Regions from separate parts of the Robbsia sp. KACC 23696 genome, predicted to be linked through region 2. Evidence: riboswitches for the same ligand, from Rfam matches in the RefSeq annotation. Region 2 holds a riboswitch; each other region holds the start of a gene.
What was found. Region 2 has a riboswitch for cobalamin ahead of ABEG21_RS17810 (CbtB-domain containing protein). Riboswitches for the same ligand answer to the same signal wherever they lie in the genome.

Region 1 (7,695 bases), on a different replicon from region 2:
CATGCTGTAGAGGCCGGAGCCCACGCCGCCGAAAATCATCTCGCCCAATTGCATCAGCAGCATCGGCACCAGGCCGCCGATCGGCGTCAGGGAATCATGCGTGGCGTCCACCGCCCCGGTCGACGCCGACGTGGTTGCAACGGTGAAGATGCCGGTTTGTGCGATGCCGAAGCGCGTTTCCTTGCCCTCGGCGTTGCCGCCGGACTGCAAGGCGCTTGGCGTCTGATCGACATGCAGCGCGGCGAATGCCGGATTGCCGCTTTGCTCGGCATGCAGTTCGACGCCCAAGGCGATCGTGAAAGCGATCGTCATCGCGGCGAGAATTGCGATGCCTTGCCGCCTGTCGCCCACCATGACGCCGAACGTGACGCACAAGCCCGCTGGAATCAACAGCATGGCCAGCACTTGCAAGAAGTTTGTCAGCGGCGTGGGATTCTCGAAGGGGTGCGCCGAGTTGGCATTGAAAAAGCCGCCGCCGTTCGTTCCCAATAGCTTGATGGCTTCTTGCGAGGCAACCGGCCCGAGCGCAAGCGTCTGCTTGCTGACGGACGTATCCACCGTCTCGGGATTGCCGCTGGCGTCTTTCACCGGATTGCCTGCGCCATCCAGCTTCGGCGCCTGATATACCGTTGTCTGGAGCGTATCGATCTCTTTGTAAGGCGCAAAGGTTTGGATGACACCCTGGCCGACAAAGCACAACGCGACGACCACGGCGAGCGGCGCAAGGATGTACAAGGTAATGCGTGTGAGGTCGACCCAGAAATTACCGATCGTCCGCATCGTGTGTCGGGCAAATCCCCGGATCAACGCGACGGCGACCGCGATCCCGGTGGCGGCGGAGAGGAAGTTCTGCACCGTCAGCCCGACGACCTGCGACAGATAGCTCAGCGTGCTTTCCCCGCCGTACTCCTGCCAGTTTGTATTAGTGACAAAGCTGACCGCGGTATTGAACGCGCCATCAGGGCTCATCGGCCCCATCGCTTGCGGATTGAACGGCAGCCATTGCTGCAGTCGAAGCAATGCATAGAGAAACAGCGTACCGATGCCGCTGAACAGCAGGATGCAAACGGCATAGCGCTTCCACGACATTTCGGTATCGGGATCGACGCCTGCGATCGCGTATAAAACCTTTTCGATGGGGCGACCCAGCCGCCGCACGACAAACGACGAACCGTCCATGACCGCTGCGATATAGCGTCCTACCGGGTAGGCCAACAACAACAGCACGACGATAAAAACTGCGGATTGCAGCACGGTGTTGGCATTCATTGCAGATCCTCCGCACGCACCAGCGCATACACGAGGTAGAGAAAAAGCAGCAACGATGCGCCACCCGACATCCATAAAGTCCAGGCAGTCATATCAGCGACCTCCCGGGGTACGGCGCAAACGGTCGCAGCCGCGCACCAATAAGAGACAGACTACGCAAAAGCCGACGATGCCGGCCACGTAAAAGGCGTCCATTTTGCTTCGTTCCTTACACGAAAAAGTCGTGGCGATCCTGCGTATAAAGCGTATCAAGAGCAGCATAAAGATCGCGATAAGAAACAGGGCGAAGGTATAAAGAACGCATAAAGATTGATGTGCAAGGGCCCGTACGCCTCGCTGTCCACAAAAAATCGCCGCGTCCTTGATGCAAAGGGGCGCTTTTTTTACGCCAATTTGATGCACCCCGGCGCTACGATTCCGGCATCGCCTCTCTGCCTGTTGGCGCGTCAACGGGCTCCCGGAGGAAAGCGCGCATTGGATCGCATTCCTGCGCGATCCCGGCATGTGGCAACAGGAGGAATGAGTCATGCTTTCGTGGAACAAGACGCATGCGGTGCGGCGCCCTTCGCACGCCGCGCTACCCGCACCGTTCGATGCCTACATCATCGAAGTGGTCGCGCACGATCTCGCACCATCGCAACAGCGAATGCAACTGAAGCGCGTATTCGAATCGTCACTCGGTGCGACGGTGCGCGAGGCCACGCTGTTTCCTTCACGCATTCACTTCACGTTCGACGCCCCTGCCGCCGGCATGAAAGCGACCTTGCAACATCTGCTGTCGCTGATCCCCGGTGCAACTATCCAGCAAATTTACCCGCGGGAATTTGAATACCCGTCGCGACGGACAAAATGATGATTTCAGGTATATGGCTGCCGCTGGTCACGCCGTTTAAACATGGCGAAGTGGATCTGGCCGCACTGCAAAAGTTGATTCGATACTATGCAAAAACGGGTATCAGCGGCTTCGTCGCCTTAGGCACAACCGGCGAGTCGGCACTCCTCTCACCGGCAGAACGCCTCGCCGTACTGGAGACCTTTTTCGACGTAGTCCCAACCGGGATGCCGGTCTTTATCGGCGTAGGCGGCATGAGTACTGCGGAGATGTGCGACGCGATGTCGACCTATCGCGCCTTCGATCCGGCCGGCTATCTGATACCCGCACCCGCCTATATCCGTCCCGATCAAGACGGCTTGCTATGGCACTTTTCCACCATCGCGGACGCTGCAAAAAAACCGATCATCCTCTATGACGTGCCTGTGCGATCAGGCGTCGCATTGGCGCCCGAAACGGTCGAGAAGCTGCTTTATCGGCACGAGATCGTTGCGATCAAAGCGTGTGTCCCGGCGAGCTTCACCGCTTTCGGAAAATTACCGCTCAGCATGCTTTGCGGTACCGACGCCGCCTTGATCGAGTGTCTGCTGGCCGGCGGCAGCGGCGGCATTCTCGCAAGCGCGCATGTCTTCCCGGAGGCGCTCGTCGCAATCGACCGAGATATGCGCGGCGCGGCCGAAGGCGCCGCCCCCTACGGCATGGCGCGCCGACGCAGTGAGGCCTCGCTCGACTTCGACGCGCTCACCGACACGATTCGCCTGCTTTTCTCGACGAGCAATCCCACCGCGATCAAAGCGTGCCTGGCATTGGCCGGCTTAGCGCGCGCCGAAACCCGTCCGCCCTTGACGACGGCGTCCGACAAGCTGATGGAGCAGCTGTCTCGTGCCCTGTCCGTCACCCCCTCGGCGCTACGCCGGATGCCCTTGTCTGTTCTGGAGTAAGCGATGAACCGTTCTACGCCGCAAACCGCGCCGCTTTGCGCCGCACCCTCCTTGACGCCCGCCCGCGGGCTTGGCGATGCCGCCGCTGTCGCACAGCAACGCGTGTTTCTCGACATCACCCTGCAAAGCGACTGTCACGGCAAGGCCGGCTCGCCACGCGACCGGCTGAGTCAGTTGCTCCATTCCGCTTTGGGCGTGTACATCATCGGTACCAGCGTCGCGGGCGAAAACGTGGTCGTGCGTTTCGATATCGCCGCGGCCGACGTCGACTTTACGCTGCACATGCTCATCACGGCCTTGCCTGGCGCAATGATCGGCCGGCTCGTGTCGCGCGGCGTTTGAGCGGCGCTGCCCGTGACGCCGATCGAAGCGTGCCTCATGCGTTAAAATTGCCGCATCCTCCGCGATCGGACAAGGCACGCATCAGTGAATATTTCAGGCATCCACCACGCGGCAATCATCGCCTCCGATTACCCGCGCTCGCGCCGTTTCTATACCGAAGTCCTCGGATTGGAGATCGTCGCGGAGGTCTATCGCGCGCAACGCGACTCCTACAAGCTGGATTTGCGCCTGCCGGATGGCGCGCAGATCGAACTGTTTTCCTTTCCCTCGCCTCCGCCGCGCGTCAGCCGACCCGAGGCCTGCGGTCTACGCCACCTTGCATTCAGCGTGCCGGATCTGGAAGCAGCCGTGCAGTCATTACGACATCACGGCATCGAACCGGAGCCGGTGCGGGTGGACGAATATACCGGCAAGAAGTTTACGTTCTTTGCCGACCCGGATGATTTGCCGCTCGAGCTATACGAAGCGTAAGGTCCGCGCCCAGCTGGCAAGGCGACGCGTGCATATCGCGCCCGTGCGTCGATGTTTCGGGTCTTTATCGAGATACGCCCTTTCCAGCGCCCGGATCCCGCCGTATAGTGGCGATCGATGGTTCCATATCGGATTAAAAGGGAACACAAGGCGCGGAGGCGGCATGCCGCGGGCTTGTGGCTGCCCCCGCAACTGTGTGCGAGAAGCGCGCCGTCCTTGACTGCCACTGACACCGCAAGGTGTCGGGAAGGCCGACGGTGCGCGATGATCCGCCAGCCAGGAGACCTGCCGTCGAACCCGGGTCAGAGCGATGGCGTCGTGCGGGGTGCCGCGACGCCGTTGATGCGCGAATGCGCGGCTCTGGCAACCTGACCAATGAGTTTCGCCGTGCAAAACACGTCTTTGACGAGGGATGACGTCTCCCTTAAAGCCCGCATCCTCTCCGTTTTTTCGGTACTCGGCCTTTTCAATATCGGCACCTGGATATGGGCCTTTATCGCCCTCCACGGGCAGCCGCTATTACTCAGCGCCGCACTGCTGGCGTATGGCTTCGGCTTACGGCACGCCGTCGATGCCGATCATATCGCCGCCATCGATAACGTGACCCGCAAACTCATGCAGGACGGCAAGCGGCCCGTCACCGTCGGCTTCTTTTTTGCACTGGGCCACTCCGCCGTTGTCGTGATCGTCGCCTTGGGCGTCGCCATTGCCGCGTCTGCCTTGCAAAGCCGCGTGGATGCGTGGCGCACGATCGGCGGCATTCTTTCGACATCGGTCTCGGCGCTCTTTCTGTTCCTGATCGCCGCGATGAATATCGTGATCTTGCGAGGCGTCTGGAAGCGGTTCGACAAGGTGCGCCGCGGCGAGTCGATCGAGGCGGACGATCTGGATCTGCTGCTGAATAATCGCGGGTTGCTCGCGCGCTTGTACAAACCGCTTTTCCGGCTGGTGTCGCATCCCTTGTGGATGCTGCCATTGGGCTTCCTGTTCGGCCTGGGATTCGACACGGCAACGGAAGTCAGTCTGCTGAGCATGTCCGCCTCGCAGGCGGTACATGGCGTCTCGCTATCTCAAATTCTCGTTTTTCCGATGCTGTTCGCGGCGGGCATGTCTTTGGTCGATACGGCCGACGGCGTCCTGATGCTAGGCGCCTATCAATGGGCTTTCGTCAAACCGATCCGCAAGCTTTACTATAATCTGACGATCACGCTGGTATCGGTCGTCGTCGCCGTCATGATTGCCGGCATCGAAACGCTCGGGCTGTTGAACGACCAGTTCGGCTTTACTGGCGTGTTTTGGGATATCGTCGGCGCGCTGAACGATAACTTCAACGATTTAGGCTTCTTTATCATCGGCCTGTTCATCTTTGCGTGGGTGTCGTCGTTGGCGATCTATCGCTGGCGCCGCTACGATCGGCTTGCGTGATCATCCGCGCAACACCCTTCCTTAACGCAAGCGCAAGGCGACGCGATCGCCGAATTTTCGATGTCGATGGAGAACATGTCCGCACGGCCTTTATTCATAATCCAGATGGGGATCCCGCCCCTCGATGTAAGAGAGGCATACGGCGAACAGGCGGCGTGGGTGCGGCAAGCCTTGGCGAGTGGGCATCCCGAAATCATTGGCGTACAGCCGGAACGGGGTGAGAACCTGCCATTGCCCGCGGCGGTGTCGGGGGCGATCATCACCGGCTCCTGGTCGACAACGACAAGTCGATGTCCGTGCAGTTTCACCCCGAGTTCACCGTCGCGCTGATTCGACACTGTCTGACGCGACACCGGAACGCCTCATCTCGCAATGGCAACGCGCTGCCGCCAGAGACAACCGGCACGTCGGCATCGTCCGATACGCCCCACGCGCATCGCTTACTGCTGCGCTTCGTGGCGTCGCTCGCGTAGCGTGCCGCGTGCCTCGTCAGCCGCACACGCGACTGACAAGGAAATCCACGAAGAGGCGATGCCGCGCCGATAGATATCGCGTGCCGGGATAGAGCAACCATGCTGCGCCTTGCCACGGCGTGCGCAGCTCCCAATCGGTGAATATCGCTTCCAAGGCGCCCGAGCTCAGCGTATCGCCCACCATGAAATCCAGCATACAGGCAATGCCGAGGCCCGCCTTGGCCGCGTCCAGCCGCATCGGACTGTGATTGCACACATAGCGTCCGGCGACTTTCACGGAGACTTTCTCTGCGTCGCGGTGAAAATGCCATACATTGTCGTCCGGCGCTTCGCCCAGGAACACGCAACGATGGCCGGCCAACTCGCTGGGATGATCCGGGCGGCCGTACTCCTGGAAATAAGCAGGCGAGGCGCAGACCACTTGCCGCACTGGCGTCAACGGGCGCCCCGTCAAACCCTCGGGCGGCGTGTCGGTGATGCGAATCGTTAGATCGACGTCTTCCTGGAAGGGATCGATGACGCGATCGGTGACGATCAACTGGAGATCGACAAGGGGATAGCACTTCAGAAAGTCGATTGCGATGGGCTGCACGACCTTCACTGCGAACGCGCGCGGCACGCTCAGGCTGATTTTTCCTTGCGGTGCTTTCACGAATCGATCGCTCAGCGCCACGACCTCCTGACTCGCGCTCAGCATCGCGCGTCCGTGCGCGTACGCGGCCTGCCCCGCGTCGGTCAAGCGCAGCGAGCGTGTCGTCCGAACGAGAAGCTGCACACCGAGCGCATTTTCGAGACGTGCAATCTGCTTGCTCACCGACGATGGCGTCCGGCCCAGTTGCCGTGCAACCGCCGAAAAGCTTTCCGCCTCCGCGACTTTCGCAAAAACGGCGATGTCGGGCAGCAGCTGGATGCCGAGACTTGTGCTCACGGGGAATAAATGAAGTGCCTGAGAAGAGGATTATCACCGTTTAGGATGCCCCTGAGAATAGGTGCCGTCAACCACGTCATCTCAAAGGTCCGTATGAAGCTGCCAGCACGTTGCCAGACTGTCCATCTGGCGGAATGGATGTTGCTCCTGGTCGCCATTGCGTGGGGCAGTTCCTACAGCATCGCCAAACACGCGGTTACCTTTTATCCGGTGCTCGGCTTTCTGTGCATTCGCTTCGGGCTGACGTTTCTGCTGACCTCGCCCGCATTTTTGCGATTGCATCGAACCGACAAGGCCCGCGCGTTGAAAGTCGGCATGCCGTCCGGCATGATCTTGCTCGCCATTTTCGTGTGTGAAACCTTCGGGGTTGCACAGACGAGCGCCAGCAACGCGGCCTTCCTGATCAATCTCTGCGTCGTCATCACGCCCTTTGTCGAATGGGGGCTGCTTAAGCGCACACCCAGCGGTCGGGAGCGCGCGGCGGTGCTCGTCTCCGCGGTAGGCGCGCTCCTGATCACGCTCAATGGGGGGTTCTCATCGATCGGAACAGGGGACGTCTTGATTTTGGCCGCCGCCTGCCTGCGCGCGTTGATGGTGTGCGCGACAAAATGGCTGACGCGCGACAACGCCGTCTCGCCGCTTGCGTTGACGTCGATTCAAAGCCTCTCGGTCGGCATCGGATCGGGTATCGGCGGGATCCTGTTCTTCGGGCACGGCATGGCGGCGTTGCCACATGAGGCCAGCTTCTGGCTCTGTACGGTCTATCTCGTTTTGGTCTGCACGGTCTTCGCGTTTTTTGCGCAAAACGTAGCGGTACAAAAAATCGATCCGACGCGGGTGTCGCTGCTCATGGGCACCGAGCCGGTGTTCGGCGCCGTGTTTGCCTGCGTCTGGCTGCATGAATCGGTGCCGATGCTCTCATGGCTGGGCGGGGGGCTGGTCGTCGCGTCGGCGTTGTTCGTGACGGTAGGGCCGAAAGCGCTGGGCCCGCGTCCCGCTCCCGTGCTGGACTAG
Region 2 (7,695 bases):
CGCCGAGCATCGGCTTGCCGTGCTGGTGGGCAGCACACCCGAGACCTTCACGATGCCCGACAGCCCGTTGCAGCAGGTGCAAGTGGCGGTGCCGGCCGGGTTGCCGTCGTCCTTGCTCGAACGGCGCCCCGATATCGCGGCGGCGGAACGGGCGATGGCTGCGGCGAACGCGCGGATTGGCGTGGCGAAAGCCGCCTATTTCCCGTCGCTGTCCTTGACCGGGACGGCGGGATTCGAAGCGGCGACGCTTGGCGATTTGTTCAAATGGTCCAGCCGTGCGTTCCTGCTCGGCCCACTTGCCGGCACGGCCCTGACGTTGCCGATCTTCGACGGCGGTCGGCGACACGCGCAGTTGGCGCAAGCCCGCGCGCGCTTCGACGAACAGGCGGCAAACTATCGCTCGCAGGTGTTGGATGCGTTCCAGGAAGTGGAAGACAGCCTGTCCGATCTCAGAATTCTGCGCACGCAGCGCGAGACGGAGGCGGTTGCCGTGCAGGCCTCGACGCGGGCAGCCAGTCTGTCGCGACGGCAATATGACGAGGGCGAGGTCGATTATCTGACGGTGATCGACGCCGAGCGGACGGCGCTGCAATCGGAGCGCACCGCCACGCAACTGGCCGGCGTGCAAGCGGCATCGACGGTCGCTTTGATTCGAGCGCTGGGAGGGGGGTGGGGAAGCGATACCGGAGAAGGCGCGAGTGGCGCCGGGGTGAAGCAGGGGAAAAGCGACGCCAGTGGCCAACCGATCGCCTCCGACAAGGTCCGCGCCGATCGGCCCGCGATTGCTCGGCTGGCAGCCGTCGAGTGATCGCGGCGATCGGCGCATGACGGAGGGCCGGCAGGACGCTGGCCGCTCCGCTGCGTTGCGGTACGCTGGCGATCAGCTCGTAGGCGCGCCGATCTGACGCGCGAAACGACGCGCCATGTAATAGACCAACGCGACGCCGAACAGGGCGACCACGCCGCCGCCAAAGCCGATATAGCGCATGCCGATATGCGCGGCCACGACGCTTCCTAACAAGGCGCCGCCGCCGATACCGACGTTGTAGATGCCGGAGAACATGGCCATCGCCACGTCGGTTGCATCGCGTGCCAATGCCAGTACCTTCGCTTGCAAAGACAGGCCGAAGCACATGATGGCGATGCCCCAGAACACGCTGAGCCCTTCCAGCAGATAGCTATTGCCGGAGAAGGGCAGCAACAGCAGCAGGCTGATCGTGATCACGAGGATCGCCGCGATCAATAAGGCAAACGGGAACTTTCCGCTCAGGCGATTGAACAGGAAAGAGCCGATCACGCCCGAACCGCCAAACAACAGCAGCAGCGCGGTGATCATCGGTCCGCTCAGGTGGGCGACGTCGCGCGCGAACGGCTCGATATAGCTGTAGCCGGTAAAGTGCGCGGTGACGACGAGGGCCGTCAAGGCATAGACGCACAACAGCGCCGGACGCTTGAACAAAATCGGCAAACTGCTCAAGGAGCCGGCGTTCTCGCTGGGCAGCAACGGTAGGGCGCGCGCCAACTGATAGGCGGCGACCGCCGCTACTGCCGCGATCGCGAGGAAGGTATACCGCCACCCCACCAGTTCGCCGAGCATCCGGCCAAGCGGGATGCCCAGGACCATGGCGAGACAGGTGCCGGTCGATAGCAGACTCAGCGCTTGCACATGTTTGCCCGGCGGTGCCACGCGGACGGCCAGGGAAGCGGTAATCGACCAGAACACCGCGTGCGCGAAGGCAATGCCGACGCGACTCAATTCCAGAACACGGAAGTTCCACGCGAAGCCGGACAGGATATGGCTGGCGATAAATACGACAAACAGGCCGATCAACAATTTGCGACGTTCGATCGACCGCGTCAGCAACATCATCGGCAACGACAACAAGGCGACCACCCACGCATACACGGTCAGGATCAGCCCGACCGCGGAAGGCGGCATGTCGAACGAGGTGCCGATGTCGCTCAGCAAGGCGACCGGAACGAATTCGGTGGTGTTGAAAATGAACGCGGCCAGCGCTAGAGCAATGACACCGCGCCAGTTATCGGTCGGGTCTTTGGGCGCCGCGTCGGTGGCGGAAAAGTCCATCAGTCAATCTCGGGCAGGAAAGTGTTGGCAACTGCCCATTGCGCAGCCGCGCGGAACTCGGCTTATCGGAACGCGGCGAACGGGGTCGCGACATGCTGCGCTGCAATGCGGGCAGCAGCCGAGTGTACGCCCGCTGCGCGCGCCCCGACAACCCGTCAATGGCGATGTAACCGCATACAGATACGACCGTTACAAATCGTCGCATACTCTCGTGTGACAAGCCGGTCTCGCGTCGGCAAAAACACGACAATGCCGTTAGTCGTGTCATGAGTCTTTTACGGGAGGGGATTATCCGAGTGTGACGCGTCGCGTGCTTAACGCGTCGCGCGATGCGTCATGTCGTGCGTCAGAGGACGAACATCGCGCCAGGCGCGACATCGAGTTGATGGAAGCTCTCGAGGCGCGCGCGGCGTGCCAACAAGACGGCGGCGCGCACCACCGTCGCGCTGGCGATCGCCAGAATCGGCAGCGCGTCGTCGCCGTTTTCGACGGTGTCCGCATCATCTTTCATCGTGCTGGCCAACCAGACCGTCATGCGGCGACGCACCGAGTCGAAAGAATCGCCACCGGGCGGTGCGAAGTAGGGATCGCGGGTCCAGGCCTGCAGGGCGGCGGGATCGTCCCGGCCGATTTGCAGCGCGCTTTTTCCGGCCCACGCGCCGAAATGCGGTGTCGAGAGCGTGCCGTCGATCGTAATCTGTTCCGAGGAAAAGCCCAAGGCGGTGGCGCTGGCGACGGCAATCGCCGACGGCGCGCAGTAGACGCGGACAAAGGCGCTGGTGAGCGCGACGAATGCCTCGCTCTCGCGCGCGGCGCGGAGCTCTTCCACGGCGCGGGCATCTAGTCCCTCCGATTCCGTGTCAAAGGCAGCGGCGTGACGCTGCCCGCGCAGCGCGGCCGTTTCATCCCGTTCGGGGAATAGGCCTTTGCGCATTGCCGGCGTCGATGCATGCGCCATCATGACAATTGCCCGTGCCATCCAAGTTGCTCCGGGCGTTCCATAGCGGAGCGCCGATCTCGTAGTGATAAGGGCCGACCCGTCGATCAGCCCGACCGACTTCGCCCGTCGGGCTGATCGACGCGCACGCGCGGCAACGCGTCGACGCGTTGCCGCGGCCTCATGCCGTAGAATACGCGAATTGAAAGGCGGAAGCCGGTGAGAACCCGGCGCGGTCGCGCCACTGTGTCCGGATCCGATACGCCAAGCGTGTGGATCCCGGAAGTCAGACCTGCCTTTCAAAAGATCGCGTCGTCGTCACGACGACGCGCTTTCCTTCAAACAGGGCGCACGACCCCAGGAAGATACGATGACTGAACATACCTTGTCGCAAACGATCGACACCGCCGCAGCGCCTGCTGCCATCCCGCTGCGCGATCTGCTTCCGTGGATCGTCTTCGGCGGCCTGCTGATGTTGATCGCGATCTATTTCGTCGGTGCGGAAGAGGGCGCTACCGCGCTGATTCCGGGCATGTACGTACACGAATTCGTTCACGATGCCCGGCATTTGCTCGGCTTCCCGTGCCACTAAGGGGACCGCGCCATGGTAGGTCGTCTTCTGGTACGCGGCATGATCGCGGGCATTGCCGCGGGTCTGTTCGCCTTCGGCGTAGGCAAGATCGTGGGGGAGCCGCAGGTGAATCGCGCGATTGCTTTCGAGAGCGCCGAGCATGCGCATGGCGGTGAGCACGAGGAAGAGTTGATCAGTCGCCAAGTGCAATCGGGTTTGGGCCTGGCAACCGGCGTGCTCGTTTTTGGGACAGCGGTGGGCGGCTTATTCTCGCTGACCTTCGCGTTTTGCTACGGTCGGGTGAAGGGTCTCTCGCCGAGATCATTATCGGCGTTGCTGGCGCTTGCCGCGTTTATCGCGCTGGTGATCGTGCCGACGTTGAAATATCCGGCGAATCCGCCTTCGGTTGGAGACCCCGACACGATCGGCTATCGCACCGGTCTGTTCTTCCTGATGCTGGCGATCTCGGTAACGGTCATGGTGTTCGCCCTGAGCGTGCGCCGCGCGGCGGTGGCGCGCTGGGGCGCCTGGAACGGATCGCTCGTGGGCGGTGCGGTCTATATCGCGATCGTCGCCGCCGTGCAGATGGGCTTACCCGCTATCAATGAAGTGCCGGCGACGTTCCCGGCCAGCACCTTGTGGCAGTTCCGTCTCGCCTCGATCGGTATGCAGGCCGTGGTCTGGACGGTATTGGGTTTGGTGTTCGGCGTGCTCGCTGAGCGGGTATTGCAGAAGCCCGCATTGCCGCTGACCGGGCGGCTGCGCACCTGATCGTCTTGCCGCGTCGCGATGCTTTTCGCGGCGCGGCGAATGGATCTTTACCTCTCGGTTCCGGCGGAACGCGCGTTCCGCGAGCCGAAAGCCCGTGCCGTCAGCGCGGGCCGATTTTTCCCTTCTTCCAGGCCCATGCGCCATACGCTGCTGCCGCGAAACCGCCGGCGGCGCCTACGGCCAGACCCCATCGCGCACCGAAATGGTCGGCGACCCAGCCCACCGTGGGCGCGCCCAGCGGTGTTCCGCCTAGCGCCACCGCGAGGCGGATTGCCATGACGCGGCCGCGCATCGCGGGCTCCGTCGACAATTGCATCAGGCTGGAGCTGCTGTTCGTCACCGTCAGCGCGGCAACGCCAACGACGACGAGCGCTGCTGCAAAGGCCCATTCATTGGGCGCGAGCGCGGCGGCGGTACAACCGATCCCGAATACCAGCGAGCCGATCATTACGATGCGAAAGCGCGGCAGCGCTCGCTTCGCGCCCAGGAAGGCGCCACTGATCGTGCCGACCGCCATTGCCGAAGACAGCAAACCGTAGTGGCCCGCGTCCAGATGGAAGACATTCACCGCCATCGTCGAAATGAATAGCGCGAAATTCAGTCCGAACGTGCCGATAAAAAACAGCATGATCAGTACTGTCGCCAGGTCACCGCGTGAGCGCACATAGCGAAAGCCCGCGACCAGACTGCCTTTTGCGCGGACAGCCCGTTCCTGCAGATGGAGCGATGCCGGGTCGAGACGCGACAGCGAGTACAGCACGGCGATGAAGGACAGCCCGTTCAGCAAGAACGCCCAGCCGGTGCCGACTGCTGCAATCATCACGCCTGCCGCTGCCGGGCCGATCATCCGCGCGGCATTGAACGACGTGGAATTCAAGGCGACGGCATTGGGCAGATCTCGGTCCCCGACCAGCGCCGACACGAAAACCTGGCGCACCGGCGCGTCGAAAGCCGTGGTGCAGCCGAATAGCAGCGCGAAGATATCGACTTCCCAGAGTTGCACCACGCCGGTGACCGTCAGCAGGCCAAGCAGTACGGCGAGCACGCCCATCGTCGATTGGGTGATCATCAGCAGTTTGCGCTGATCCATGTGGTCCGCCGCATAGCCGGTCAGCGGCAACAGAAGCATCTGCGGGCCAAACTGCAGTGCCATCACGACGCCGACGGCGGTGGCGTTGTGATGCGTCAATTGCGTAAGAACCAGCCAATCTTGCGCGGTGCGCTGAATCCAGGTGCCGATATTCGAGACGAGCGCACCTCCGGCCCAGACGCGGTAGTTACGGTTATACAGGGAGCGAAAGGCACTGTTGGACGGCGTGGTCATGCGTGGGGTTTCGCCTCCGCGTTGAGGGTGCCGCCATGAAAGCGACCAAAGTGACGCGCGGAGAATAGCGCAATGGCGAGCACGCCCAAAGCGAATGGCAGCGCGTCGGCCAGGTTGCGGATATCGAAGTCACCGACGTGCGCCAACAGCAGCCAGGCGAAGATCAGGTTGGCAAATCCCCACAGGACATTGATCGTCGATGAGGAGAGGCCTTCGCCAGGCGGGCTGGCAAACGGCGTCTGGAACGGACGGCCCATGACGCCCGAAACGAAATGGGGTATCGCATTGGTCGCGAACAAGCCGCCGAAAAACCAGGCGAGCGCATGCGCGGGAAAAAAAGAAAGGGCGTGGTGCAGCGAGGTCATGGCACAGCTCCTGGAGGTCAACGTTCGACGAGACGACGCACCAACGTCAGTGCATTCGCCAACTGCTGTTGTTCGCTGCCGGAAAGCGATCCGAGGATTTGTCGGTAGAGCCAGTCTTGCCGGGTGGCACGGCCTTCCTGGATGCGATGACGGCAGGTTTCGGTCAGCGACAACAGCGTTTGCCGGCCATCGTTTGGATCCGGCGCGCGCTGCACTTGCCCGGCGCCTTCGAGGGCGACGATGATTTCGCCCAGCGATTGAGAGCGCATGCCGATGCTGCGGGCGAGTTGCGACAAGGTGATGGGCTCATCCTTTTCCAGCCGGAGTAGCACGGTTTTTTGGGACGCCGTGAAATCGCCGGGATCGGCCTGTTCGCGCAGGCGCCGCTTCAAGCGGCCGCTGATCGTGCGCAGATCTTCGGCGAGCTGGAAGGCGAAAGCGTCGTGCGCAGGGTCGGGGGAGGTGTTCATGCTACGGAGTGTAGCATGTGTGAAGGTAACCTGTGAAGGTAACCTGTGAAGGTTGCCTTTGTATGTGGGTGGGGGAGGGAATAACTGCGAGACCGGATTTCTCTTTCTGAGCGGGATGAATTCCGAGGTACGGTCACTAGCCTTCCTTAGGAAAAACCAAAAGTCCGTTTGCCATTTCCTGATTGTAGCGAGCGTTTTGTAACGACACACTGCGTGCATTCGTTACGGAAAATCGCATATGAACACCGCCATGAAAGCCTCGGACAAGGACGGCGAGATGCCTGCACGCTCGGTATCGAGCACCGAGGTAATCGTTGCTACGACGATAGGCAATGCCCTCGAATTTTTCGATTTCACTGCCTATAACTTCTTTGCGGTGCTGCTCGGAAAGCTCTATTTCCCGACGCTGAGTCCGCTCTTTCAATTGGTCATGTCGACCGGGACGTTTGCGATCGGGTATTTTTTCCGTCCCCTCGGCGGGGTGCTGATTGGCGTGTACGCGGACAAGATAGGTCGGAAGGCCGCGCTGACATTGACCGTCGGCATGATGGCGCTCAGCTCGGCGATGATCGGCCTCGCGCCGACCGATGCCACGATCGGCATCTGTTTGGTCGGCTTCGTGATAAGTCCGATCGGCGGCTTTGTTTCAGACCTGATCGGCCGGAAGCCGGTGATCGTCCACTCGCGCCTCCTGGTCATCGTTACCGTTTTACCGTTGTTCTACTGGCTGAAGGCCGAGCCGACGGTCACATGACTGCTCGTCGTCGAAGGCGTGCTCGCGGCGTGCGCCGCGTTCGGCGCTACGGATTGGGTATCGCCACGTATTCAGTCGCGGTCGGGCAATGGTGCGATGGGCTCGATCGCCATGCGGGCGCCACGATGAGCCAGGCGTTCGTGCGGACGACCAATAACGCCCTTGCGCTGAACCTGCTCAAGCTCGGACATTCGGCAAAATACGTGACCGACGCATTGGTGCGCGACGACGACTTTGCATCCTATCGACAGATAGGGGTGATCTCCGCGGACGGTAGCGTCAGGTGTCATTCGGGTCCTGACGCGCGCGGCTGGGCAGGCTATCGTGTAGGGCAAGGCTATGTGGCGATGGGGAATGTGCTGAGCGGCGTGTCGGTGGTCGAGGCGATGGCCGAGGCATTCGAGCGCAGTGAAGCGC
Region 3 (7,695 bases), 490 kb from region 2:
TCGCCAGTTGCGGCTTCATCGTCTCCGGACAAGCGGCGCGCCGACCCTGCGTCTTTACCCTTTCCCAAATGGCGCGCCAGTCGTCCGCCTGGGTCGGCTTGCCGTTGCCGGGCTTGCCGGGCTTTGCGCGCTTTGCCGTCTTGGCGGGCGGCGCGGACGCGGCGGTTTCGGCTGACGCGGCGTCCGCGCTCGCCTCGGCCTCGCGTTCTTTCAACAGCAGCCATTGCGCCTGTTTTCCGTGCATGCGCGTGCGGACCAGCGCCCACCTACCCTGCAGCCGTTCGCCATGAAGCCGGAAGGTCAGTTTGCCAGCCGCATATCCTTTTCGCGCGGCGGCGATACCGCCCTCGGGCTCCCACGAGCCATGATCCCAAATCTTGACGTCGCCCGCGCCGTAATGGCCTTTCGGAATCGTGCCCTCGAAAGCACCGTATTCCACCGGGTGATCCTCGACATGGACCGCGAGCCGCTTGACCTTGGGGTCCTCGCTCGGCCCTTTCGGGATCGCCCACGACTTCAAGGTGCCATCCAATTCGAGACGGAAGTCGTAATGCAGATTTCGCGCGTGATGTTCCTGGACGACGTAGCGCAGACCCTCGTTGGCGGCCTTCCTGGCACGCGAGGCGCGGCCACCTTCCGGCTCTCGCGTCGCTGCCTCGCCGCTAAAGCGCCGCTTGCCCCGATACGTCGCCAGATTGTCGGCCATCACCGCCCTCCTGTCCCGGTCTTGCGCGTCGTCGTCTTTCTACTGGAGGCTTTCTTTGCTCCCGCGCCGCGTCGCGACGTATCCGGCTTGCCGTCGTCATCCGGCTCGTCCGCAGCAGCGCTGCCGCGACCGCGCTGACCGAGGCTGCGCTTCAGCAACGCCGTAAGATCGAGGATATCGGCCCCCCGCCCGTTGTCGTCGTCACCGGCCGCCGGTACCGCTTCGACGGTCTTCGTCTTGCCGGCACGCACCTTTCGATCGACCAGCGCGAGCACGTCGTCTCGGTACGTGTCCTTGTATTCGTCGGGCGTAAAATCCGCGCTCATATCGTCGATCAGGCGCACCGCCATCTCTCGCTCCTTCGCGCTGACGCTTGCATCGCGCCAACTTCTGGCGCCCATATCGCCGACGTCGCCGGCATCCAGGACTTCTTCCGCCCAACGCAAAGTCGTCAAGGACAACCCCTCTGGCGTCGGCACGAGGGCGCACAGATGTTGACGCTCATGCATGACGACCAAGGCGATGGCGATCTTGCCGGAGACGTCCAACGCTTCGCGAAACATCTTGTACACCTTCTCGCCGCGGCTGTCCGGTGCCAGAAAATACGGCGTATCGAGATAGAGAAAGTTGACCTGATAGGCCGGGACGAAGCACACGACATCGATGCTTTGCGTCGATTTCGGATTCGCCGCTTTCAACTCGTCGTCGCTCAGCACGACGTATTGGTCTTTTTCATACTCGAATCCGCGCACGATCTTGTCCCGAGGGACCTCTTTCCCCGTCCGCTTGTTGTACTGACGATAGCCGATGGGATCGAGCGAGCGTTCGTCGAGCAAATGGAATGACGGCTTCGAGCCCCGCGTGGCCGGATAGAGCTGAACCGGGACATGCACGAGGCCGAACGCAATCGCGCCTTTCCACAGAATCTTGGCCATCGCACTCCTTGTTGTCGTTGTAGAAGGAAAGTCCGTGCTAAGTCGGGCCATGGCGCAATCTTTATGCCTGATCTGGTCACGGCGCTTGCGCCGACGCGTTTGCACAGTACAATGCGCGCTATGCGGAGTCCGGAAGCTGGTGTAAATCCAGCGCGGTCGCGCCACTGTGACCAACGCGCAGGATGGGAAAACCCCTCGCTGCGCGTTGGAAGTCAGACCTGGCTCCGTACCGTTTTCTTCCCTACCCAACGGGGCGCGTCACCCCATGGAGCGATTTGCGTGAATCCCTTTGTCCGCTCGCGGACAGGCGCCCTTGCGCCTGAACCCGCTGCCGCGTCTCCCTTTCTTCCCGCACGACGTCGATCGACGCTTGGCATGCCGAAGCGCTGCCGGCGCCAAGCGCCACCGATGGCCCCGCGGCATCCCACGCGACCCGCGATGGCGGTGTTGGCCATGCTCGCCTCGGCCGGCGTGTTACGCGCAGCCAACGCCGACGAAACGGTGGCGGAACACGCGTCGTTGCCGCCCGTTCGTGTCCTGGCACCGCGCGACGCCGACAAGACCGAGCGCCTGGCCGTGCCGATCGGCACCGGCAGTCGCCTCGGGATGTCGAGCATGGATACGCCCGCCAGCGTCGATACCCTCTCTGGTGACACGATCCGCGCGCGCGGCGACACGACCGTGCTCGACGCCGTGACCCGCGCGGCCGGTTACGCGAACAACGCTGCACCCGGCAATGGGGGGACGGCCCTCTCGGTACGCGGTTTTAGCGGGCAGGAATCGATCACGACCTTGTTCGACGGCACGAAGCTATTCGTTGGCGCCGGCACCGTGACCTTTCCGTTCGATACCTGGTCCGTCGACCGCATCGAGGTGCTGCGCGGTCCCGCCTCGGTACTCAACGGCGCGGGCGGCATGGGCGGCGTGATCGATGTCATCCCGAAGCTGCCGCAACGCGTGCGCAGCACGACGCTGTTGCTAGGCGTCGGCGCGTACGGCGAGAAGCGCGTGGCATTCGACACGACCGGACCGATCGACACCGGGCACCCCGGCACGCCACCGCTGCGCTATCGCTTTTATCTGAACGACGAGCGCAGCAATGGCTGGATGCTACGCGGTGAATCGCATACGACCGCGGTGGGCGGCGCGCTGCAACTGGACGCGACGCCGACGCTGCGTTTCACGCTGTCGTTCGACTATGCGCGGCAAATGCCGATGGCCTATTTCGGCGTGCCGGTGCGGGACGGGGCGCTCTCTGCCGCGCTGACGCGGCAGAACTATAACGTCGCCGATGCGAACATCGCCTACTACGATCGCTGGACGCGTCTGGATACGCGGTGGCAAGCATTACCCGGCTTGACGGTACGCAATCAGCTGTATGGCATGTTGATCGATCGACACTGGCGCGACGCCGAAAGCTATGCGCTGCAGGCAAACGATAGCGTCGCGCGCAGTGACTATATCGAGATACTGCATCATCAACGGCAGATCGGCGACCGTCTGGACGCCACGCTGAACGGGCCTATCGCGGGGCGACAGAATCGCTTCGTGATCGGCGGCGAGTTCAATTCGGTGACCTTCGTCGATGGCAGCAACACCCCGTTCGACGGCGGCTCCGTCGTCCCGCAAAGCGGCTTCGATCCGGGCCTGTTCAGTAGCACCGATGCGACCCGACCGGTGTTTCGCACGCGCACCTCTCAAGCTGCCCTCTTTGCCGAAGACCGCATCGAGTTGACCGATCGCCTGGCGTGGGTCAGCGGGCTACGCTACGACCATATCGATTACCGACGCGACACCTTTGCCACAGCGACCACGGCCGCCACGCAGTTCAAGCGCACCTTTGCCAATACCAGCTGGCGCACCGGCCTGGTGTTTTCGCTGACCCCGGTGCTGACGCTGTACGGGCAATACACCACCGGTTCCGATGGCGTCGGCTCCTTGATCAGCTTGTCCCAAGCCAGCAGCGCCTATGCCTTGTCCACCGGACATCAGTGGGAAGCCGGGATCAAACAGATCCTGGCGGGCGGGCGAGCGGACTGGACCCTCGCTTTCTATCAAATCGTCAAGAACCAGTTGCTCAGCACCGACCCGAACGATCCGACACAAACGATTCAGATCGGCAGGCAGTCGTCTCGCGGTATCGAATGGACCGGCAGCGCGAAATTGCCCGCCGGCTGGTCCGTCGATGCCAACGCGTCGGTGCTACGGGCCCGCTACGATACGTTCGATGAAACGGTGGGCGCCAGCTCGGTCTCCCGCGCCGGGAATGTGCCCTTCAACGTGCCGCAGCAAACCGCCAATGTCTGGGTGAACTGGGCGTTCACGCCGGGCTGGAATGTCGGTGCCGGCCTGCGGTATGTCGGCAGCCGCTACGGCGACACGGCCAATAGCGTGCGCATTCCCGCCTACCTGCTGCTCGACGCCAGCGCTTCCTGGCGCGTATCGCGCAATCTCACGCTGGCGCTCTACCTGCGTAATCTGACGAACCGCACCTACGCGATTACATCCCAAAATAGCGGCACGCAATGGCTGCTGGGCGCGCCGCGCTCGGGCGGCGTCACGGCGACGGTGCGGTTTTGATCACCGGCACCGACACCGATACCGCAACCGGTCTGCTGACGATCACGGACTTGTCGTGGTCGCCGTCGCCTACGAGCCACCGACCACGCATGGAACATGCACCGGGCATTGCGCGTCACGCCTTGCTGGAGCGGGTGTCGCTGCGCGTCGGGCCGGGCGAGTGCGTGGGATTGATCGGACCGAACGGCAGCGGCAAGAGCAGTCTTTTGCGGTGCGCGTTCCGTTACGCGCGGCCGGACAGCGGCCAGATACGGCTCGACGGCACCGATATCTGGCAGACCGGCGCGCGTTGGACCGCGCAGCGCATCGCCGTCGTGCTGCAGGACGCGCCCGATGCGTTCGGACTCTCCGTCGAGGAGGTAGTGGCGATGGGGCGAACGCCGCACAAGCGTCCCTTCGACGGTGTGACGCAGGAGGACGTGGGTCTTGTCACACAATGCCTCCGCGATGTCGATCTACTCGCTTGGCGGTATCGGCCGTTCGCCACGCTCTCGGGAGGCGAGCGCCAACGTGCGCTATTGGCGCGTGCGCTGGTGCAACAGCCGCGCGTGCTGATGCTCGATGAACCGACCAATCACCTGGATCCCCGTCATCAGATCGGCTTGATGAAGCATATCAAGGCGCAGCGCCTGTCGACGCTGGTCGCCTTGCATGATCTGAATCTGGCCGCCGCCTTCTGTGATCGCCTTTATCTGCTAGTTGACGGACGGATCGTTGCCGAGGGGTGCCCGCGTTCGGTGCTGACCGCCGCGCGACTGAAAGCCCATTACGGCATCGACGCGGTGATCGACGACCATCCAGTGCATGCGACGCCCCGCATCACGCCGATTATGGAGTAGCGAACAGCATGTTTCTTCGATGCCTCATTGCCTGTGCCTTCTTCGCGGGCCTCGGCTTCCAGGCCGACGCCGCTGCCGCTGCGGAAGCCGCCGCGCCACGCACAGCGCATTACCCCGTGACGATTCGCAGTTGCAACCGCAGCGTGACGTTCGATCGTTCTCCGCGGCGCGCCGTCAGCCACGATATCAACCTGACCGAAATGATGTTGGCCTTGGGGTTGCGCGAGCGGATGGTCGGCTATACCGGCATCTCCGGCTGGAAGACCGCTCCGCCTGAATTGAAAGCCGCTCTGGGGACCTTGCCCGAGCTGGCGCGCCGCTACCCGCCGCTGGAAGCACTGGTCGATGCGCACGCGGATCTCTATGTCGCGGGATGGCTGTACGGGATGCAGGTCGGCGGCCCGGTGACGCCGTCGACGCTCGCGGACTTTCATATCGCGACCTACGAATTGCGCGAGTCGTGCGCCCATGTCATGCGGCGGCCTGCCGCGTCACTGGAGGACACGTACGCGGATTTACGCAATCTCGGCGCAATATTCGATGTCGACGCACGCGCGGCACAGATCGTCGCGGGGATGCAGCAGCGTGTTACGGCCGTACGCGCGGCGCTTGCGCATCGGTCGCATACGCCAACGGTGTTCGTCTACGATAGCGGGCAGGACAAGCCCTTCTCCGCCGGCGCGCTGGCCATGCCCACGGCGCTGATCGACGCGGCGGGCGGCCGCAATGTCCTCGACGATGTCCGACAAAGCTGGACGCAGGTGGGATGGGAGACCGTCGTGGCACGCAATCCGGAATTCATCGTCATCGTCGATTACGGCCCGATCACCGCACGGCAAAAAATACAGTTCCTGCTCGACAATCCTGCGCTGGCCAGCGTCGCCGCGATACGATCCCATCGCTTTATCGTATTGCCCTACGACGCGGCAACGCCCGGCATCCACAATGCCGAGGCCGTCGAAACGATCGCGCATGCGCTGCACCCCGACGCCTTCCCCGAAGCTCTCGTCGACGCATTGCACGCAGGGGCGCACTAAATGGCACGTGCATCCCGCCTTACGCGCCTCGTCCTGCCGCTCTCGCTGTTGGCCCTGCTGATCTCGATCGTCGTCGCCACCGCTTTCGGGCCCGTGACGCTCGCGCCCATCGATATCGGACGGGTGCTGCTGACGCACGTCGGCCTCGGTCCGGTCGATCCCTTCGTCTCGGCGGCAACCGATGGCATCGTCTGGTCGATTCGCCTGCCGCGCGTGCTGCTAGGAGTGATCGTCGGCGCCACGCTTGCCGTGACCGGGGCGACGCTGCAAGCCAGCACGCGCAATGTGATGGCGGATCCGCATTTGCTGGGGGTGAGTGCCGGCGCAGCCTGTGGCGCGGTGATCGCGACGGTCGTCGCCGGGAATCTGGCTGGGCAATGGACGCTGTCCCTGTTTGCTTTTATCGGCGCCCTGCTGGCGAGTGCCGCGGTACTGATACTGGGCGGCTGGCGGGGCGCGCTGACGCCGTCCCGCTTATTGCTGTCGGGCATCGCGGTCGCCTTTACCGCGTCGGCCCTCGCCAATCTGATGCTCTATCTGGGCGATCAACGCGCCGCGTCATCGGTGCTGTTCTGGATGCTGGGCGGACTCGGACTCGCGCGATGGTCCTTGTTGGGTGTGCCAGCGCTCTGCGCCACGGTCGGAATCATCTGGCTCTGGGCACGCAGTCGCGCGCTCGATGCGATGATGAGCGGCGAATTGTCGGCAACCGCGCTGGGCATCGATACGGCGCGACTACGACGTGAACTGTTCGTCGTCTGTGCGCTGTTAACCGCGGTCACCGTGTCCGTCAGCGGCGCGATTGGTTTCGTCGGGCTGGTGATTCCGCATCTCTGCCGCCGCTTCAGCGGCGCACTGCATCGACGCCTATTGCCACTTTGCGCGGTCTACGGTGCGTTATTTCTTATATGGGCCGATGTCGGCGCCCGGGTATTGATCGCGCCCGACGATTTGCCGATCGGCGTTATTACCGCGTTGGTCGGTGGTGCGACTTTGGCGGTGTTGGTACGACGTTTATGACAATGACGGCCGCCCCGCGCGTATGGCGACTTCGTTAGCGCGAACAGGCGGTCGCAAAATCAACGCCTTGCAGAGGTCGCGCCATATTACATGCGCATCCGGGGACGCAGTCATTTAGGCGGCGTCAGTCCCGAGGCCTTTAAAAGTGCTTCGGCGTGAGGGTCCAATTTGTTTACCCAGACCGGGGGGAGTCCACTTGGTGTGATGCTGTGTCCGGTTATACAGGGGCGAATCCATCCGACAAGACGGCGCCCATCAAGGCGCCACAGCGTAGCTTAGAACTGAGGCGCGACAGAGACCAAGTCTCAGTCATAAAATTCCATCAGCGCATCGGCCATCGCCCTCAACGACCGCGCACGGCGTATGCGCTTCACTACGGAATTCAGTAGCTCGGGCCCGGATTCAGATTCGGAGACGATTTGCACTAATAGTTCGCGCACATCCTCCCGCGACTTCGCTTGCGAATCCGACAGCTTTAGCCGCACAAGAATGGGTGTGGCGAGAAACAACCATCCGAATACGAGCATACACAGATGAGCAAGAAACGGCGTGTCTCTGGAACGAGGGGCTGGGACACG

Region 1: linked by a shared signal. The riboswitch ahead of ABEG21_RS02520 (HoxN/HupN/NixA family nickel/cobalt transporter) and the one ahead of ABEG21_RS17810 (CbtB-domain containing protein) in region 2 are both predicted to bind cobalamin.
Region 3: linked by a shared signal. The riboswitch ahead of ABEG21_RS15640 (TonB-dependent siderophore receptor) and the one ahead of ABEG21_RS17810 (CbtB-domain containing protein) in region 2 are both predicted to bind cobalamin.

What each region holds. Positions count from the first base shown of each region.
Region 1 is NZ_CP156626.1:625,816-633,510, reverse strand. Features, by position in the region: gene kdpA (potassium-transporting ATPase subunit KdpA) at 1-1,269, opposite strand, end outside; gene ABEG21_RS02545 (potassium-transporting ATPase subunit F) at 1,266-1,361, opposite strand; gene ABEG21_RS02540 (hypothetical protein) at 1,796-2,122, shown strand; gene ABEG21_RS02535 (dihydrodipicolinate synthase family protein) at 2,119-3,042, shown strand; gene ABEG21_RS02530 (hypothetical protein) at 3,046-3,384, shown strand; gene ABEG21_RS02525 (VOC family protein) at 3,469-3,855, shown strand; cobalamin riboswitch at 3,957-4,163, shown strand; gene ABEG21_RS02520 (HoxN/HupN/NixA family nickel/cobalt transporter) at 4,243-5,280, shown strand; gene ABEG21_RS02515 (hypothetical protein) at 5,571-5,753, shown strand; gene ABEG21_RS02510 (LysR family transcriptional regulator) at 5,770-6,681, opposite strand; gene ABEG21_RS02505 (EamA family transporter) at 6,775-7,695, shown strand; gene mntP (manganese efflux pump MntP) at 7,692-7,695, opposite strand, start outside.
Region 2 is NZ_CP156627.1:671,666-679,360, reverse strand. Features, by position in the region: gene ABEG21_RS17825 (efflux transporter outer membrane subunit) at 1-808, shown strand, start outside; gene ABEG21_RS17820 (sugar transporter) at 881-2,086, opposite strand; gene ABEG21_RS17815 (histidine phosphatase family protein) at 2,433-3,065, opposite strand; cobalamin riboswitch at 3,183-3,338, shown strand; gene ABEG21_RS17810 (CbtB-domain containing protein) at 3,394-3,615, shown strand; gene ABEG21_RS17805 (CbtA family protein) at 3,628-4,365, shown strand; gene ABEG21_RS17800 (MFS transporter) at 4,466-5,689, opposite strand; gene ABEG21_RS17795 (hypothetical protein) at 5,686-6,054, opposite strand; gene ABEG21_RS17790 (MarR family transcriptional regulator) at 6,072-6,524, opposite strand; gene ABEG21_RS17785 (hypothetical protein) at 6,763-7,278, shown strand; gene ABEG21_RS17780 (DUF1028 domain-containing protein) at 7,308-7,695, shown strand, end outside.
Region 3 is NZ_CP156627.1:176,898-184,592, forward strand. Features, by position in the region: gene ligD (DNA ligase D) at 1-706, opposite strand, end outside; gene ABEG21_RS15635 (Ku protein) at 706-1,641, opposite strand; adenosylcobalamin (AdoCbl) riboswitch at 1,745-1,918, shown strand; gene ABEG21_RS15640 (TonB-dependent siderophore receptor) at 2,050-4,221, shown strand; gene ABEG21_RS15645 (ABC transporter ATP-binding protein) at 4,311-5,060, shown strand; gene ABEG21_RS15650 (ABC transporter substrate-binding protein) at 5,069-6,097, shown strand; gene ABEG21_RS15655 (iron ABC transporter permease) at 6,098-7,117, shown strand; gene ABEG21_RS15660 (hypothetical protein) at 7,423-7,695, opposite strand, start outside.